4 regions of the Allobosea sp. LjRoot237 genome follow, and region 2 is predicted to be linked to each of the others. Evidence: predicted binding sites of a transcription regulator. Region 2 holds the regulator's gene; each other region holds the start of a gene.
The links. Region 2 encodes LexA, which represses DNA repair genes until DNA is damaged. Its sites were predicted from a motif close to TGTTCNNNNTGTGTTCNG; they were not measured.
Positions count from the first base shown of each region.

Region 1: the regulator LexA is predicted to act here: its motif matches at 1,811-1,828, upstream of ACSQ24_RS00705 (helicase-related protein).
Region 3: the regulator LexA is predicted to act here: its motif matches at 1,240-1,257, upstream of ACSQ24_RS19670 (PA0069 family radical SAM protein).
Region 4: the regulator LexA is predicted to act here: its motif matches at 1,971-1,988, upstream of ACSQ24_RS14780 (single-stranded DNA-binding protein).

Region 1 covers NZ_CAXUQP020000001.1:154,906-159,345, forward strand. Annotated here, with positions in the region: gene ACSQ24_RS00695 (hypothetical protein) at 1-521, opposite strand, end outside; gene ACSQ24_RS00700 (alpha/beta fold hydrolase) at 712-1,602, shown strand; gene ACSQ24_RS00705 (helicase-related protein) at 1,910-4,440, shown strand, end outside.
Region 2 covers NZ_CAXUQP020000001.1:2,400,230-2,404,669, forward strand. Annotated here, with positions in the region: gene ACSQ24_RS11660 (ComEC/Rec2 family competence protein) at 1-2,192, shown strand, start outside; gene lexA (transcriptional repressor LexA) at 2,186-2,917, opposite strand; gene ACSQ24_RS11670 (molybdopterin molybdotransferase MoeA) at 3,154-4,365, opposite strand; gene moaC (cyclic pyranopterin monophosphate synthase MoaC) at 4,362-4,440, opposite strand, start outside.
Region 3 covers NZ_CAXUQP020000001.1:4,043,609-4,048,048, forward strand. Annotated here, with positions in the region: gene ypfJ (KPN_02809 family neutral zinc metallopeptidase) at 1-687, shown strand, start outside; gene ACSQ24_RS19665 (hypothetical protein) at 697-1,185, opposite strand; gene ACSQ24_RS19670 (PA0069 family radical SAM protein) at 1,302-2,489, shown strand; gene ACSQ24_RS19675 (alpha/beta fold hydrolase) at 2,562-3,455, shown strand; gene ACSQ24_RS19680 (ribonuclease HII) at 3,516-4,127, shown strand; gene ACSQ24_RS19685 (site-specific DNA-methyltransferase) at 4,427-4,440, shown strand, end outside.
Region 4 covers NZ_CAXUQP020000001.1:3,047,414-3,051,853, reverse strand. Annotated here, with positions in the region: gene ACSQ24_RS14790 (3-phosphoshikimate 1-carboxyvinyltransferase) at 1-324, shown strand, start outside; partial or broken gene ACSQ24_RS14785 (IS5 family transposase) at 518-1,278, opposite strand; gene ACSQ24_RS14780 (single-stranded DNA-binding protein) at 1,345-1,881, opposite strand; gene ACSQ24_RS14775 (NAD kinase) at 2,109-2,882, opposite strand; gene ACSQ24_RS14770 (MBL fold metallo-hydrolase) at 3,135-4,121, opposite strand; gene ACSQ24_RS14765 (hypothetical protein) at 4,362-4,440, opposite strand, start outside.

The sequences.
Region 1 (4,440 bases), 2.2 Mb from region 2:
CCATCCGGGCCTCCGGCCCGGATCGTCTGGGTGCTGCCCGCGGTCTCGAAGGTGGTCTTGCCGCCTTCGGGCACAGTGACGGTGTGGCGCTCGTCCCAGTCGCTCGGCTTGTCAGGCTCGGCGAATTCGGACTGGATGGTCGAGCCGTCGCGATTGACTACGGCGCGTTCGGCCAACGAGCCGTCAGGGCGGGTGGCGTCCTGATAGAAGGCCCAGCTCTCCTCGCCGCTGGTATCGGCGACGACGTCGCTGAAGCTCAGTGCTGTCGACAGGGCATTGCCGAGATCGCCCAGCCAGTCGGTGCCCGTCAGCGTCGGATCGCCGCCGCCTCCGCCGCTGGTCCATTGCCCACCACCTGCACTGCCGGCCGGCACGCGCGGCTGGTCGGGATTGTATTTGCGGGCGAGTTCGTGCCGAAGCAGCCGTGTCTGCGCCTTCAGCGAGACGAGCCTACGACGCAGAAGCACGATTTCGCGCCAACGCGCACTGTCACTGGCTGAACGATGCGGCAGATCCGGCATGGCGTGCTCCCTGGTTTGAAGTGCGCCATTCTGAGGCCGCCGGAACCGCCGGGGATAAGATCGTTCTCTATCCCCGCCTGCGTTTCAGCCACGATCCGACCAGCACCGCATGGAGGCTTTGCCGTTCGACGAATTGCGGGATCTCCGGGCGACGGGGTAGCCTTCCCGGCGATTCGCCTCCGGAGCCGTCATGTCCAGCGATTTTGCCTTGCCTCCCGGCCTCAGGCATCGCCAGGTCGTCGTGCGTGACACCGTCCTGCATGTCGCCGAGGTCGGCGACGGGCCGGCGGTGCTGCTGCTTCATGGCTGGCCGGAATTCTGGATGAGCTGGCTGCCGCTGATGAACCGGCTGCATGGCGAGTTCCGATTGATCGCGCCTGATCTGCGCGGCTTCGGCGACAGCGGTAAATCCTCGGCGCCACGCAGCGATGTCGGCGCCAACAGCCATGCCGACGACATGGCGGCGCTGCTGGAGGCGCTCGGTCTCGGCCCGGTCGGCGTCGTCGGACACGATGTCGGCGCCTATGTCGCGCAGGGGCTGGCCCGGCGCCATCCGCAGCGGGTCGAGAAGCTCCTGTTCTTCAACTGCCCGACGCCGAGCGTCGGTTCGGCCTGGGTCCGGGACGGCCATGTCAACGAGATCTGGTACCAGTCCTTCCAGCAATTGCCGCTGGCCGAGCAGCTGATCGGATCGAGCCGCGAAGCCTGCGCCCTCTATCTCGGGCATTTCCTGACGCATTGGTGCCACCGCAAGGAGGCCTTCGCGCCGGTCTTCGACCTATGGGTCGAGAATTTCATGAAGCCCGGCAATCTGCGCGGCGGCTTCGACTGGTATCGCAGCCAGAACGCCGCGCGGATCGCCGCGATCGACGGCCATCCGGCGCCATCCGTGCCGATCCATCAGCGCACCCGGGTGCATTGGGGCCGGCACGACCCGATCCTGAAGTCCGAATGGTCCGCCTTCCTGTCGCATTATTTCGACGATGTGGAAGTCAGCTTCTGCGAGAGCGCCGGCCATTTCGTCCATGTCGAGGCGCCGGGCGAAGCGGCGCAGGTCCTGGCCGAGGTCTTCGGCGACTGACCGAAGTCCGCCTGCAGCAATCGTCGCCTTGCCCCTCGTTCTGTCGCCATGACGGCCTACATAGGCGAAAGCGGCCCTCGCGCGCGCAAGTCGGCGAAGGATGGACAATGAAGACGATTCAAAATCTTGTGGTTTTTGAATCGCTTGCCGCAATATCTCGCCGTGAACGAAACCTGATTCTGTGGGAGTCAGCGATTCGCCCCCGCTTCGTTCCGGACTCGTTCTGTTCACGGATCGGGTTGCCTTTGGGCGGCCTGAACCAGTAGGGCTTGCCCCGCCCGGACTGCAGGAAAGCTCCAGCGTCTTGATCCAGCCCCGTTCCCTTCCGCCTTCGATCCGCGCCCGCGGTGTCACGGCGGTGCTCGGCCCGACCAATACCGGCAAGACCCATCTCGCCATCGAGCGCATGGTCGCACATCCGACGGGGATGATCGGCCTGCCGCTGCGCCTGCTGGCGCGCGAGGTCTATCAGCGCGTGGTCGACAAGGTCGGGCCGCAGGCGGTCGCGCTGATCACCGGCGAGGAGAAGATCAAGCCGGAGCGGCCGAGGTTTTGGGTCTGCACGGTCGAGGCGATGCCGCGCGATCTCGCCGTTGATTTCGTCGCCATCGACGAGATCCAGCTCGCCGCCGATCTCGATCGCGGCCATGTCTTCGCCGATCGCCTCCTCAATCATCGCGGCCGCGAGGAGACGATGCTGATCGGCGCTGGCACGATGAGGCCGCTGATCGAGCAGCTCATCCCCGGCGTCAACGTCGTTTCTCGCCCGCGCCTGTCGAAGCTCTCCTTCGCCGGCGACCGCAAGATCACCCGCCTGCCGCGGCGCTCGGCGATCGTCGCCTTCTCGGCCGAGGAGGTCTACGCCATCGCCGAGCTGATCCGCCGGCAGAAGGGCGGGGCGGCGGTGGTGCTCGGTGCGCTCAGCCCGCGCACGCGCAATGCCCAGGTCGAGATCTACCAGTCGGGCGATGTCGACTATCTCGTCGCCACCGATGCGATCGGCATGGGGCTCAACCTCGACGTCGACCACATCGCCTTCGCCGGTGACAGCAAGTTCGACGGCCATCACTATCGCAAGCTCAACCCGGCCGAGTTCGGCCAGATCGCCGGCCGCGCCGGCCGGCATCTGCGCGACGGCACCTTCGGCACGACCGGGCGCTCGCCGCCCTTCGAGCAGGAGCTGGTCGAGGCGATCGAGGACCATCGCTTCGAATCGGTTCGGCAGGTGCAATGGCGCAATTCTGATCTCGATCAGCGTTCGATTCCCGGGCTGATCGATAGCCTCAACATCCAGCCGCAGGAGCAAGGGCTGACCCGCGCCCTGATCGCCGAGGACATGACGACGCTGGAAATCCTGGCGCGCGATCAGGATGTGTCGCGACTGGCGCAAGGCAAACCGGCCGTATCGCGGCTCTGGGAAGTCTGCGGGCTGCCGGATTACCGTAAGATTGCGCCGATGCAGCATGCCGAGCTGGCGACGACTTTGTATCTGCGTCTGATGCGTCATGGCCGGCTCGATCCGGACTGGTATGCCGGCCAATTGGCTGCCCTCGACCGCGTCGATGGCGAGATCGATACGCTCTCGGCCCGCATCTCCCAGGTCCGGACCTGGACCTATGTTGCCAACCGGCCGGACTGGTTGCCCGATCCTGAGCATTGGCAGGGGGTGGCGCGTCTTGTAGAGGACAGGCTGTCGGACGCTTTGCACGAACGGCTTGCCAGCCGATTCGTCGATCGGCGTACGAGCGTGTTGATGCGTCGCCTGCGGGAGAATGCAATGTTGGAGGCCGAAGTCACCGCGACCGGCGATGTCCTGGTCGAGGGTCAGCATGTCGGATTGCTGCAAGGCTTTCGCTTCACGGCCGATCCCAAGGCGGGTGGGCCGGAAGCGAAGGCGCTGAACGCGGCGGCGCTGAAGGCGCTGGCCGGCGAGCTCGAGGCGCGCGCCTCGCGCGTCGTGCTGGCCGGCGACGACGCCTTCGTGCTCTCGCATGACGGGCTGGTGCGCTGGATCGGCGAGCCGGTGGCGCGCCTGACCGCCGGCGAGAAGGTGCTGGAGCCGCGCCTGCGCCTGATGGTCGACGACCATCTGCCGGCACAGGCCCGCGAGCAGATCGAGACTAGGCTTTTGGCCTGGCTGAAGCACCACATCACTAGGCTGCTCGGCCCGCTCCAGATCCTGGAGAACGCCGAGAGCGCTGCCGGCATTGCCCGCGGCATCGCCTATCAGGCGGCCGAGGCGCTCGGCGTGCTCGAGCGCGCCAAGGTCGCCGAGGAGATGAAGACGCTCGACCAGGAAGGCCGGGCGGCGCTGCGCCAGCTCGGCATCCGCTTCGGCGCGTTCCACCTCTATGTCCCGGCCCTGCTGAAGCCGGCGCCGCGCGCGCTTGCCGCCCAGCTCTGGGCGCTGAAGCACGGCAATCCCGAGGCAGCCGGGCTCGACGACATCTCCCATCTCGCCTCGTCCGGCCGGACTTCGTTTCCCGCCAACAAGGACGTGCCCAAGGGGCTCTACCGCGCTGCCGGCTACCGCGTCTGCGGCGAGCGTGCCGTGCGCGTCGATATTCTGGAGCGGCTGGCGGACCTGATCCGGCCCGCGATCGCCTATCGTCCGGGCCTGACGCTCGGCCAGCCGCCGGCGGGCGCCGCCGACCAGGATGGCTTCGTCGCCACCGGGGCGATGACCTCGCTCGTCGGCTGCGCCGGCGAGGACTTCGCCTCGATCCTGCGCTCGCTCGGCTATGTCTCGCAGAAGCGGCCCGGACCTGCGATCACCGCGGCGCTCGCCGTCGCGCCAGCGCCTGTCGTCGCCGTTGCGCCGGACGTGGAGGCGCCCGC
Region 2 (4,440 bases):
TGCGACGCGTCGGTGGCCTCTCATGGCCCGCAACGTTGCCGTTGCACGAATGGGGTGGTCGGTTTCGCCGGGCCCTCGAAACCGAGGTCGAGCGGCGACGTCTCTTCAACTGGTTGCCGGTCTGCATGGGCGCCGGCGTACTGCTCTATTTCCTGGCCGATCGTGAACCGGGCCTGAGCGCGCCCCTTGCCGGGCTGGCGCTGTGTGCGCTCACCAGTTGGCTGACGCGCCGGCGCCGTGCCGTCATGGCGGTCTGCATCGCGGCCGCGGCCATCTTCGCCGGTTTCGCGGCGGCAGCCTGGCGAACGGCCGGCATCGCCGCGCCCGCGCTCGCCCGCAACCATGTCGGCAAGCTCACCGGATTCGTCGAGGCGCTGGAGCAACGCGACAAGGGCGTGCGGATCGTCGTGCAGGTCACGGACCTGCCTGGCATCGAAGCCACTCAGAGGCCGCGCCGGGTGCGCGTCACCACGCCGGTCACCATGTTGAAGCCCGGCGACCATATCGGCGCGACGGCGCGCCTGTTGCCGCCGCCCGGCCCGGCACGCCCTGGCGGCTACGACTTCGCTCGCGACGCCTTCTTCCAGGGCATCGGCGCGGTCGGCAGCATCGCCGGCAAGATCACGCTCGCGCCGGCGCCGAGCCCGATGCCGCGCCGGCTCGCCTTGGCGGTCGCGATCGACCAGGCCCGCAACGCGCTGACCGAACGCATCGCGACGAGCGGCGGCGGGCAGGCCGGGGCGATGGCGGCGGCGCTGGTCACTGGCAAGCGAGGGCTGATCAGCGAAGCGACCAACAACGACCTGCGCGCCGCCGGCATCTACCACATCGTCTCGATCTCCGGCCTGCACATGGTGCTCGCCGCCGGCACGATCTTCTGGCTGGCGCGGGCGCTGCTCGCGCTGTCGCAGACGGCGGCGCTCCATTGGCCGGTGAAGAAGCTCGCGGCGCTCGCCGCCATGGCAGGCGCCATCGGTTACTGCATCTTCTCCGGCGCTGAGGTCGCGACCGTGCGCTCGCTGATCATGACGCTGGTGATGCTGGGGGCGATCCTGGTCGACCGGCCGGCGCTCTCCATGCGCAACCTTGCGCTCGCCGCGATCATCGTGCTGCTGCGCGAGCCCGAAGCGGTGCTCGGTCCGAGCTTCCAGATGTCGTTCGGGGCGGTCGCGGCGTTGATCGCCTTCGCCGAGCGCTGGCAGGAGCGCCCGCCCGACGCGGCGGCGGCGTCATGGCCCTGGCCGCTGCGGCCGCTCTGGCTCTCGGCTGTGGGTATCGTGACCACGACCATGGTCGCGACAGCGGCGACGGCACCCTTTGGCGTCTTCCACTTCCAGACCTTCAACCCGTTCGGCCTGCTCGGCAATGCGCTGGCGCTGCCCTTCGTCTCGCTGATCGTGATGCCGGCCGCCGTCTTCGGCGTGCTCGCCTATCCGTTCGGGCTCGACTGGCCGGCCTGGGCGCTGATGGGTTGGGCTTCCGGCCTCGTGCTCCAGCTCGCGCATTGGGTCGCCGGCATCGACCGCTCGACTGTGGTGCTGCCCGCCTTCGGTTCGCTCGCCCTGATCTGCTTCTCGTTGTCCTTGCTCTGGCTGACGCTGTGGACGACGGCGCTACGTTTCCTTGCTGCGCTGCCGCTGGTTGGCGGGCTGGCGCTGGCCTCGACCCCGTCGCAGCCCGATATCCTGATCGAGCGCGATGGTTCGGGCGTGCTGGTGCGTGGACTAGAAGGGCGGATGGTGCTCGCCGGCAAGCCGAGCCGCTTCGTGCTGACGCAATGGCTGCATGCCGACGGCGATTCCCGTTCGCCCGACGATGCGGCCCTGCGCGCGGGCGCCGCCTGCGATGCGCGTGGTTGCGTCATCCGCCTGCCGGACGGCCGCAGCGTCGCCTATACGCGCGACCGCATCGCTTTGGTCGAGGACTGCCAGCGCGCCGATCTCGTGGTGACGTCGCTCTATTGGAGCGCGCCTTGCGCTGCCCGATTGATCGACCGCAGCGCGCTCATCCGCGACGGCGCGACCGCTTATCATGCGGCCCGCGGCGGCTGGCGTTCCTATACGGCGGATGAGGTGGCACGCCTGCGTCCCTGGACCCGTGCGCGGCCGGAAACGAGGCCGGTGCCCGAACCCGCTCCTGCACCGATTTCCGCTACTGCAGAGCCGGCACAGGATCTAGAGGCGCTTCAGTAGCGCCGCATCAGATTGACGAGCCGGCCCTGGATCTTGACCCGGTCCGGCCCGAGCACGCGCGTCTCATAGGCGGGATTGGCCGCTTCGAGCGCGATCGAGGAGCCGCGCTTGCGCAGCCGCTTCAGCGTCGCTTCCTCGTCGTCGATCAGCGCGACGATGATGTCGCCAGTATTGGCGCTGTCCTGCTTGCGGATCACCACAGTGTCGCCGTCGAGGATGCCGGCCTCGATCATCGAATCGCCGCGGACCTCGAGCGCGTAATGCTCGCCGCCGCCAAGCATGTCGGCGGGCATGGAGACGCTATGGCTGCGGTCCTGGATCGCCGAGATCGGCGTGCCGGCGGCGATGCGGCCCATGACGGGGATGGAGACGGTGGAGCGCCCGCTCTCTTCGGCGCCCGCCGGGCGCGGCTTCGCCAAGGTGGCTGCCGGTGCCGGCGGGGTCTGGCCGAGCCCGCCCTGGACGATGGAGGGGCTGAAGCGGGCGCGCTGCGCCTGCTGTCCGCCGATGCCGTCCGGCATCTTGATGACCTCGAGGGCGCGCGCCCGGTTGGGAAGCCGGCGAATGAAGCCGCGCTCCTCGAGCGCCATGATCAGCCGGTGGATGCCGGATTTGGAGCGCAGATCGAGCGCGTCCTTCATCTCGTCGAAGGAGGGAGGCACGCCGGATTCACGCAGGCGTTCATGAATGAAGCGAAGCAGTTCAAACTGTTTGCGTGTCAGCATGGTCGCGCCGCTCGCCTCTCGGGCTGGAATCGAAACAAAGCACGAACACCATAGCTGTTCGCTTTGTGTTCCGCAAGGGATTGCCCGAGCAGAGCGCGCGCTTCCAGAGCGTTGTCATCCCGGGCTACCGAAGGGAGGCCCGGGATCCATTCCGGAACGCTTCAGAAATGGATCCCGGATCGGCGCCGCTGACGCGGCTTGTCCGGGGTGACGATGCAGGAGGGCAGGAGCCCCGGCTAGCGCAGCCGGATGATCCGGCAGGAATCGCCCGCCTTGGCGGCCTCGGCGAAGATCGGGCGGATCACCAGAGCTTCGGCGCGCGCCAGGTTGGCCAGCATCGACGAATCCTGCTTGGCGAATGGCCTGACACGCCGCTCGCCATCGATGGTTTCGAAGGTGGCGCGCAGATAATCTTGGCGCTCGTCATTGGCCGGCAGATCGACGGCCAGGATGGCGGGCTCGCTGCGGTCGCGTTCGGGATCGTCGATGCCGAGCAGAGCCTCGACCAGCGGGATGGCGAAGAGATGCCCGCAGACGATCGAGGAGACCGGGTTGCCCGGTAGGCCGAGCGCGACCATGGCGCCGAGGCGGCCCATCATCATCGGCTTGCCCGGGCGCATCGCGATCTTCCAGAAGCCGAGCTCCATGCCTTGCGCCTTCAGCGCCGCCTGGACGAGATCGTGCTCGCCGACCGAGGCGCCGCCGAGCGTGATCAGGACGTCGGCTCCGGCCCTGCGTGCCGCCTCGATCTTGCCGGCGAGATCGGGATGGTTGTCGCGGGCGATGCCGAGATCGAGCGCCGTGCCGCCGGCCTGCTCAACCAGTGCGGCGAGCGCGAAGCTGTTGGAGGCGACGATCTGGTCGGGGCCGACCGGCTCGCCGGGCAGGACGAGTTCATCGCCAGTCGCGAGGATCGCGACCAGCGGCTTGCAGCGGACCGCGAGTGTCGGATGCCCGGCGGCTGCGGCGAGCCCGAGCGCGGCGCTGTCGAGCCGGTGGCCGGCCTTCAGCAGGATTGCGCCGGTCTGAAAATCCAGTCCGGCCGGGCGGATGAACTGGCCCTTGTTCGCCGGCTTGGCGACGCGGATCACCGGGCCGCCGACACCCTCGGCATGCTCCTGGATCAGGATCGCGTCGGCACCGTTCGGAATGGGGGCGCCGGTGAAGATGCGTACCGTCTCGCCCGGGCCGACAGGATCGGAAAAGCCGCGGCCGGCGGCGGATTCGCCGATGACCTTGAGCTCCCTGCCGGGCTCCAGGTCAGTCGCGCGGGCGGCATAGCCGTCCATGGCCGAATTGGCGAAGGGCGGCTGGGTTCGGAGTGCGGCGACATCTTCGGCCAGCACGCGGTCGGCGCAATGGGCGAGCGGCAGCGTCTCGGCTGGTGTCGGGCCTGGCACGCTGTCGAGCAGCGCTCGCAGCGCTACGGGAACGGGGGTGAGGCTCATGCCGATCGCCCTGCCAGCTCATAGGTTCCGGACTTGCCGCCGGATTTATGCACGAGCTGGATGCCTTCGATATGC
Region 3 (4,440 bases), 1.6 Mb from region 2:
AGTGCGCCGACGCAGGAGCAGCGCAAATCGGCCGGTCCGCCGCAGGACGAGATGGGCCGCTTCGTCTCGGCGGTTCTGGCGCAGAACGAGGATATCTGGAGCAAGGTGCTGCCGCAGCAGGCCAACCGCAAATACGTGCCACCGAAGCTGGTGCTGTTCAGCGGCGTCGACCGCTCCGGCTGCGGCACGGCGCAGGCGGCGATGGGGCCGTTCTACTGCCCCAACGACCAGCGGGTCTATCTCGACCTCTCCTTCTTCCAGGAGATGCAGCGCAAGCTCGGTGGCGGCGGCGACTTCGCCTATGCCTATGTCGTGGGCCACGAGATCGGCCATCACATCCAGAACCTGCTCGGCATCCTGCCCAAGGTGAACGAGATGCGCCAACGGATCTCCGAGCGCGAATCGAACCAGCTCTCGGTGCGGGTCGAGTTGCAGGCGGACTGTTTCGCCGGTGTCTGGGCCTACAACATCCAGGCGATGGACCGCATCCAGCCCGGCGACATCGACGAAGCGATGCGCTCCGCCTCTGCGATCGGCGACGACAAGCTGCAGCAACAGGGCCGCGGCGTCGTCGTGCCGGATTCCTTCACGCATGGCTCGTCGGCACAGCGCACGCGCTGGTTCAACACGGGCTTCAAATCCGGCTCGATGCAGAGCTGCGACACCTTCCGCACCAACCAGCTCTGACGGCCGAGGTCAGAGCTCGGCGCGCTCGCGACGCACGGTGAGCCGGCGCGGCGCACGCGCCAGCCGGCCGGACAGGATCTGCGTCTTGGGTGCCAGGAGCCCGGCCCTGACGTGGCGCGAGCGCAGCGAGACCGCCCCCCATTCGCGCAACCCCGCGGCCATGCCGCGCAGCGGCATCAAGGCCGGCCGCATCGCCATCGTCAGCAAATGCCGCTCGATGCTCGGCGTCCATTGCGGCTCGGGCAGATCTCCGGCTTCGAGCAGGATGACCCAGTCGCCGCGCGCCTGGGCGACCCCGCACGACCAGGCCTCGCCATTCTTCGCCCGGACATAGCTGGCGCCGGTCTCGTCGGCGAGACGTTCGATCGCAGCGTCATCCGCCTCGTCGATCACCACGGCATGGCCGATCACGCCCTGCGCGACCGCGGGAATCAGCACGGACAAGGTCGCTGCGAGCGCTTCGACGTCGCGATTGGCCCGGATGACGGCGGTGATCATGGGCAATCAGCTTATGACGCAGTGCAACATGTCGCAATCCTGTCACTTGCATTCTGTTCCTGTTATGTTCACATTCCTTGGTCTCGGATCAACCGATTCCGCCGGGAGACGAAGCCATGCTGCAGGCCAGACCCTCAGCCAGGACGCAACCGCTCAAGCGTCGCGACTCCGAGCCGGGAAGCATCTCGGCGCCAGTACGGCTCGCGCCGGTGGACCCGCTCGCCCATGTCGGCAGCCAGATCGACCCGGAGCGGCGGCGCGGGCGCGGCGCGACGATCAATCCCGGCGGCCGCTTTGAGGCCGAGACACGCATCAGCGAGGATGACGGCTGGGGCTCGCTCGGCGAGCTGCCGCCGTTCAAGACCGAAATCTCGGTCGAGAAGCCGCGGACGATCATTACACGTAACGACTCCCCGGATATTTCGTTCGACCGCTCGATCAACCCCTATCGCGGCTGCGAGCATGGCTGCGTCTACTGCTTCGCGCGGCCGAGCCATGCCTATCTCGGGCTGTCGCCCGGGCTCGACTTCGAAAGCAAGCTGACAGCCAAGCCCGATGCGGCGCTGCTTTTGGAGAAGGAGCTCTCGGCGGCGAGCTACCAACCCCGCACCATCGCGATCGGCACCAATACCGACGCCTATCAGCCGATCGAGAAGAAGCTGCGGATCATGCGCTCGATCCTCGAAGTGCTGGCGAAATTCAACCATCCGGTCGGCATCGTCACCAAATCAGCGCTGGTGCAGCGCGACATCGACATCCTCGCGCCGATGGCGGCGAAGGGGCTGGTCAAGGTTGCGCTCTCGGTGACGACGCTCGATCCGAAGCTCGCCCGCAACATGGAGCCGCGCGCTGCTTCGCCCGCCAAACGCATCGAGACGATTCGCAAGCTGTCGGAGGCCGGGATTCCGGTGACGGTGCTGGTCGCCCCGATCGTGCCGGCGATCAACGAGCACGAGATCGAGCGCATCCTGGACGCAGCGAAAGCGGCAGGAGCGCGCGAGGCCGGCTATGTGCTGCTGCGCCTGCCGCTCGAGGTGAAGGACATCGTGCAGGACTGGCTGGTGACGCACCATCCCGACAAGATGCGCCATGTCGTCTCGCTGATCCGCTCGACCCGCGGCGGCAAGGATTACGACGCCGCCTGGGGCCAGCGCCAGGTCGGCTCCGGGCCCTATGCCTGGATGATCGGCCGGCGCTTCGAGATGGCGGCGGAACGGCTCGGCTTCAACAGTGCGCGGCTGCGGCTGCGCACCGACCTCTTCGTAAAGCCGGAGAAGGATAAGGCGCAACTCAGCCTGTTCTGATCGCTCCCGCCTAACGCGTCGCGGCACCGATCGACTTCCTGCGCGTTTCCGCCAGAGGAAGCGGAGGCCGGCATGGACGATTTCAGCAGCGAAATCATTGAAACGGAGGAAGCTGCGATCTTCCTGCGGAGAAAAGGCACCGGCCCGCCGCTCCTGCTGCTGCACGGCTTTCCGCAGACGCATCTGATGTGGCGAGACATCGCTCCGCTGCTGGCGGAGGAATTCACCGTCGTCTGCGCCGATTTGCGCGGCTATGGCGCAAGCTCCTGCCCGCCTTCTGCGGCCGACCATGCGCCCTACAGCAAGCGGGCGCTGGCGGCTGACATGGTCTCCGTCATGGAGCGGCTGGGCCTCAAGCGCTTTTCCGTGGCCGGGCACGATCGCGGCGGTCGCGTCGCCTATCGCCTGGCGCTCGACCATCCTGAGCGGATCACCAAGCTCGCCGTGCTCGACATCCTGCCGACAGCCGAAGCCTGGGACAGGGCCGACGCGCGCTTCGCCCTCGGCTTCTGGCCCTGGACGTTGCTCGCCCAGCCAGAGCCCCTGCCCGAGCGGCTCATCGCGGCAGCGCCGGAGGCGATCATCGACAGCGCGCTGGACGGCTGGGGAACTCCTGCTTCTACATTCCCGCCCATCGTGCGCGAGGCGTATGTCGACGCCCTGCGCGATCCCGGCAATATCCATGCGATCTGCGAGGAATACCGGGCTGCCTCCGAAATCGATCGCGAGCATGATGCCGACGACCAGCGAAACGGGCGGCGCATCGCATGTCCGATGCTCGCCCTGTGGAGCGCCGAGGGCCCGCTGGCGCAATGGTATGAAGCCGATGGCGGGCCGCTCGCGATCTGGCGCCGCTGGGCGGGTGAGGTCGAGGGCAACGCGGTGGTGGGTGGACATTTCTTCCCGGAAGAGCACCCGATGGCAACGGCGGAAGCGCTGCGCGAATTCTTCCTGGACCCGGGCTGAACTGTGGATGTGATCCAACTGGCGGCAGACCTTCGCGTCGCGATCTGGCATAGCGAAGCCATGACCGCCGATTTCAGCCGCGAACAGGCCGCGATGATTGCCGGGCGCGCCCGCGTCGCCGGCGTGGACGAGGTCGGACGCGGCCCGCTCGCCGGCCCGGTCGTCGCAGCCGCCGTCATCCTCGATCCCTTGGCGATCCCGGACGGGCTCGCCGATTCGAAGGAGCTTTCAGCCGAGCGCCGGGAGGAGCTCTGCGTCCTGATTCTCGCCAGCGCGCTCGCTGTCAGCGTCGGCAGCGCATCTGCTGTCGAGATCGATACGATCAACATCCGGCAGGCGACGCTGCTCGCCATGCGGCGCGCGGTGACGGCGCTGCCGCTGTCACCCGATCTTGTCCTGGTCGACGGTAACGATCCGCCGGCACTGGCCTGCGGCTGCGAGTCGATCATCGGCGGCGACGGGCTGATCGCCTCGATCGCCGCGGCCTCGATCGTCGCCAAGGTAACGCGCGACCGGATGATGGCGCGGCTTTCGCTGGCTTATCCGGCCTATGGCTTCATCAGCCATGTCGGCTACGGCACGCCCGCGCATCGTGCCGCTCTGAAGACGCATGGCCCCTGCCCCGCGCACCGCTATTCCTTCGCGCCGATCAAAGGTGTCTGGTCGCGCTAACGCCGACGGCCAGCTCGTCATTCTCGGGCGCAGCGTAGCGGAGACCCGAGAATCGCGCCGATGGGGGCTCTTGCGGCATGAGATGCTCGGGTCAGGCCCGAGCACGACGCCTCTCTCAACGGCAGCCCGGAGCCGCTTACCATTCCTTAACTTCCGTTACGAATTTATCAACGTATTCAATGGGGTAGGCAAAATCTGCAGCCCCAGAATGGGACGCATTTTTTTCACCCCGGAAACCCGACCTTTACCCTGACCGGCGAGGATCGCGACTGTTGAAGTTGCGTAACGGTCTTGGCGTCATGAGTACCTCGCG
Region 4 (4,440 bases), 650 kb from region 2:
TTCGTCGGCATCGCCAACCTGCGCGTCAAGGAATGCGACCGCGTCGCGGCGCTGGCGCAGGGCCTGTCGCGGATCAGGCCGGGGCTCGGCGTGGAGGAGGGCGACGATCTCGTCGTCGCCGCCGATCCGGCGCTGGCCGGCCAGACCTTGCCGGCGGAGATCGACACCTTCGCCGATCACCGCATCGCCATGAGCTTCGCACTGGCGGGGCTGAAGATCGGCGGCATCACCATCCTCGACCCCGCTTGCGTCGCGAAGACCTATCCGGATTACTGGCGCGCGCTCGGCTCGCTCGGCGTGCGCTTCGAGGGCGAGCTGCCGTAGGAGATCTGTCGATTTGCCGCTGCCAAGCGCTGACTGCGGCAGTTCCGTCATTGCGAGCATTGCGAAGCAATCCAAGGCCGTTGAGCGAGCCCTCCTGGATTGCTTCGCAATGCTCGCAATGACGAGGGTGCGTTTGTTCAGGCCGCGTCGAACCGGCAAGCAATCGTGCTAGGCTGCGGTGACGATTTAGGTATTTGAGCCAGAGCATGATGGCGGCGAGGGTGACGAAGCCCATGAAGGTGGCCGCCAGCTTGTCGTATCGTGTGGCGATGCGGCGGAAGTGCTTGATGCGGCTGAAGAAGCGCTCGACGCGGTTTCGTTCCTTGTAGAGGAGCCGATCATAGGCGTGTTGTCGCTTACGATGGCGGCGGGGCGGGACGACGGGATCGCCGCCCTGCTGGATGATCTTCAGATAGAGCCGATCGGCGTCATAGGCCTTGTCGGCCAGGACGGATTGAGCGGCGACGCCGTCGATCAGGTCACAGGCCGGAGCCATGTCGTTCTGCTGACCCGGCCCCAGCAGGATGCGAACCGGCAGGCCCAGCGCGTCTACGCAGACGTGGATCTTGGTGCCGAAGCCGCCACGAGACCGGCCAAGCGCCTGGGCGTCCGGTCCCCCCTTTTTCGCCGCGCGCCGGCGGCTTGGGCATGGGCGCGGATGACCGTGGCGTCCAGCATGACCCATTCCAGGTCGGGCTCAGCGGCCACCGCCTCGAACAGGCGATTGAGCACGCCCATCTCGATCCAGCGGTAATAGCGCCGCTTGGCCGTTTGATAGGGCCCAAATCGCGTGGGCAGATCACGCCACCGACCGCCTGACCGCGCCATCCACAACAGCGCGTCCACGAACAACCGGCCATTGCTGCGCGGCCCCCGCTTGCCCTTGCGGCCGCCAGGCACGAATGGCTCGATGCGCGCCCATTGATCGTCCCGAAGAACCTCGCCTTCCAACACCGCCTCTAAAAAGCAGCGTTGAATCAGAACCGCGGGCCGTCGGGAACCCTAAATCGTCACCACGACCTAGAACGGGATGTCGTCGTCGAGATGGCTCGACGAGCGAGAACCGCCGCTGCTGCTGCCGCCGCTCGCCATCGCCGGCTGGCGCGAGCCGCCGCCGACCGGGCTCGACCGGCCGAAGGAGCCGCCCGACGAACCCTCGTCGCCATAGCCGCCGCTGCCGCCACCAGCCTCGTCGCCGCCCTGGCCGCGGCTGTCGAGGATGGTGAGCTCGCCGCGGAAACGCTGCAGCACGATCTCGGTCGTGTATTTCTCGACGCCCTGCTGGTCCTGCCATTTGCGGGTCTGGAGCTGGCCCTCGATGTAAATCTTCGAGCCCTTCTTCAGATACTGCTCGGCGACCTTGGCGAGATTCTCGTTGAAGATCACCACCGAGTGCCACTCGGTGCGCTCCTTGCGCTCGCCCGACTGCTTGTCGCGCCAGGTTTCCGAGGTGGCGATCCTGAGATTGACCACCGGCTCGCCGCTGCCGAGGCGCCGCACCTCGGGGTCGCGCCCGAGATTGCCGACCAGAATGACCTTGTTGACGCTACCAGCCATGACAGGCTCCGTTTCCTGCGCACTTCACCACAAACCCGGCCGATCGACCGGAGCCGGACCCTAGCCGGCCATGCGGCCACTATCAACGATGTTCCTGTTTTGTTCAAGACTCTTTTCGCGCCTTGTCCCCGACAAAAAATTCGAGCTTTCCGAGGGCTGGTGAACGGACCAGGACGATCTGCAAACGGCAGGGCTGCGAGCGAGCCGCGGCCGCCATCGCCACGGCTTCAATAGCCGAACTGCTCGCGCAGGATACGCTCGTCCAGGCTGTGGCCGGGATCGTGCAGCATGACGAGGTCGAGCGAGCGGTCGATCGCGATCGAGACCGAGATGACATTGTCGATCTGGGTGTGGTCGGCGACGGCGCTGACCGGGCGCTTGTCGGCCTCCATCACCGCGATCGTCACCTTGGCGTGGTCGGGCAGGAGCGCGCCGCGCCAGCGCCGCGGCCGGAATGGCGAGAGCGGGGTGAGCGCCAGCAGCGGCGCATCGAGCGGCAGGATCGGGCCATTGGCCGAGAGGTTGTAGGCGGTCGAGCCGGCCGGCGTCGCGACCAGCACGCCGTCGGCGACGAGCTCGGACAAGCGCACCTGTCCGTCGACCGAGAGCCGCAGCTTCGCCGCCTGGTAGGAGCGGCGGAACAGCGAGACCTCGTTGATGGCGCGCGCTTCGACGCGCTTCCCGTCGCGATTGACCGCCGTCATCACCAGCGGGTGGACGACGCTGCGCTGCGCCGCCTCGAGCTTCTGGCGCAGGCCGCGCTCGCGGAACTCGTTCATCAGGAAGCCGACCGAGCCGCGGTTCATGCCATAGATCGGCTTGGCCGTGCCCATGAAGCGATGCAGCGTCTGCAGCATCAGCCCGTCGCCGCCGAGCGCGACGATCACCTCGGCCTGCGCCGGATCGGCGTCGCCGTAGCGCTCGACCAGCTTGACCCGCGCGGCTTCAGCCTCGGCGGTGTCGCTGGCGACGAAGGAGATGGCGGCGAAGCGCTCGGTCATCGCTGGTATCCGGTCGGCGGTATCTAGAGCACGCGCCGATCAGATTGCAACGCAATCCGATCGGATAACGCGTACTCTATCAATGATTTAGAGACGGATTCACCGATCAGGTTGATTCAGCCTGATCGGATCCGGCTCAAGGGCCGGTCTAGCATGGCCTCGGACAGGATCGCGAGCCGCCTTGCGAACATGCCGCAAAAAGAAAGGCCGAGGCGCATACCCCGGCCTTTCTCCAGCGGATGCGCGAGGGTCTCAGATCGCGCTGCTCCACTGCAGCGGCACGAGTTCGAAGCCATTGCCGGCCTTGGCGATATGGCCGGTGGCGGGGAAGGGAGCGTGGTAGAAGGCGACCTGCATCTTGTCGGCCACGGCCATGTCGAGCAGCTTGCGGCGGGTGGCGGCCGCCTGCGGCCCGTCCATGTCGAACACCGCCGACCAGTCGGGATTGCGCACGAACAGGGCCGGGTGGTTGGTGGTGTCCGACATCACCATCAGCTTGCCGCTGCCGGAAGAGACGGCGTAGACCGTGTGGCCGGGCGTATGGCCGGGAGCGGCGATCGCGGTCACGCCCGGCAGGATCTCCTTGCCGGCCTCGTACTGCTTCACATCCTTGGCGACCGGGCCGAAGACGCGGCGCACGCCGGCGAAGGCGCCCTTCATCGCCTCGGGGGCGGCGTTCATCTTGGCGTCGTCCATCCAGAACGCCCATTCGGCCGCCGGCACCATCACCTCGGCGTTCGGGAAGACGGCGCTGCCGTTCTTGAGCCGGAAGCCGTTGATGTGGTCGCCGTGGAAATGGCTGAAGACCACGGTCGAGACGTTCTTGGGGTCGAGCCCGGCGGCCTGGAAGTTCTTCATCCAGGCGCCCGAGGTCGGCGCGCCGGAATCGCCGTTGCCGGTGTCGATCAGAGTGAGCTTGTCGCCGATCTGCAGCGCCAGTGTGGTGAAGGTGATCGAGAGCGCGTCGCTGGGCAGATAGGCCTGCTCCATCGCCTTCTTGACGTCGGCGAGTTCGGCATTGCGGACGAAGCCCTCGAGTGGGCGCTTGGCGAAGCCGTCATTGAGGGCGGTGACGGTGATGTCGCCGACCTTGTAGCGGTAGAAGCCGGGATTCTGGTTCGCGGCAGCTCCTTGCGCGTGGGCCGGCGCGAGGCCGGTGGGCAGATCGAGCGCGGCTGCGGCGGCAAGTGCGCCGGCACCCGCCATCACGGTGCGGCGCGAGGGTTCGAAACGGGCCATGATCAGGCTCCAACAACGAGAAGGGCACGACCTCCCCCGGATGGCGCCCCGCCAACCGGCATCATGCCCTGGGCATCGGCTTGCCCGAGCGTCAAACTAGCTGCCGCGACAACGCCTTCAACCGCCGTGTGATTGCCCAAGGTCAACTTTCCGTGAGCCTGCCACGATGGCGTGGGTCGATGCGGAGGATTGAATCGATCTATCCGGCGAAGCCGCCTCGCCGTTGAAATGGAAACCGTTTTACGAATCGGCCTGCTCGATGCGGCGCCTGGCGAAGGCCTTGAGCAGGGCGGCGCAGAGGGCGAGCGAGGCGAGGGCG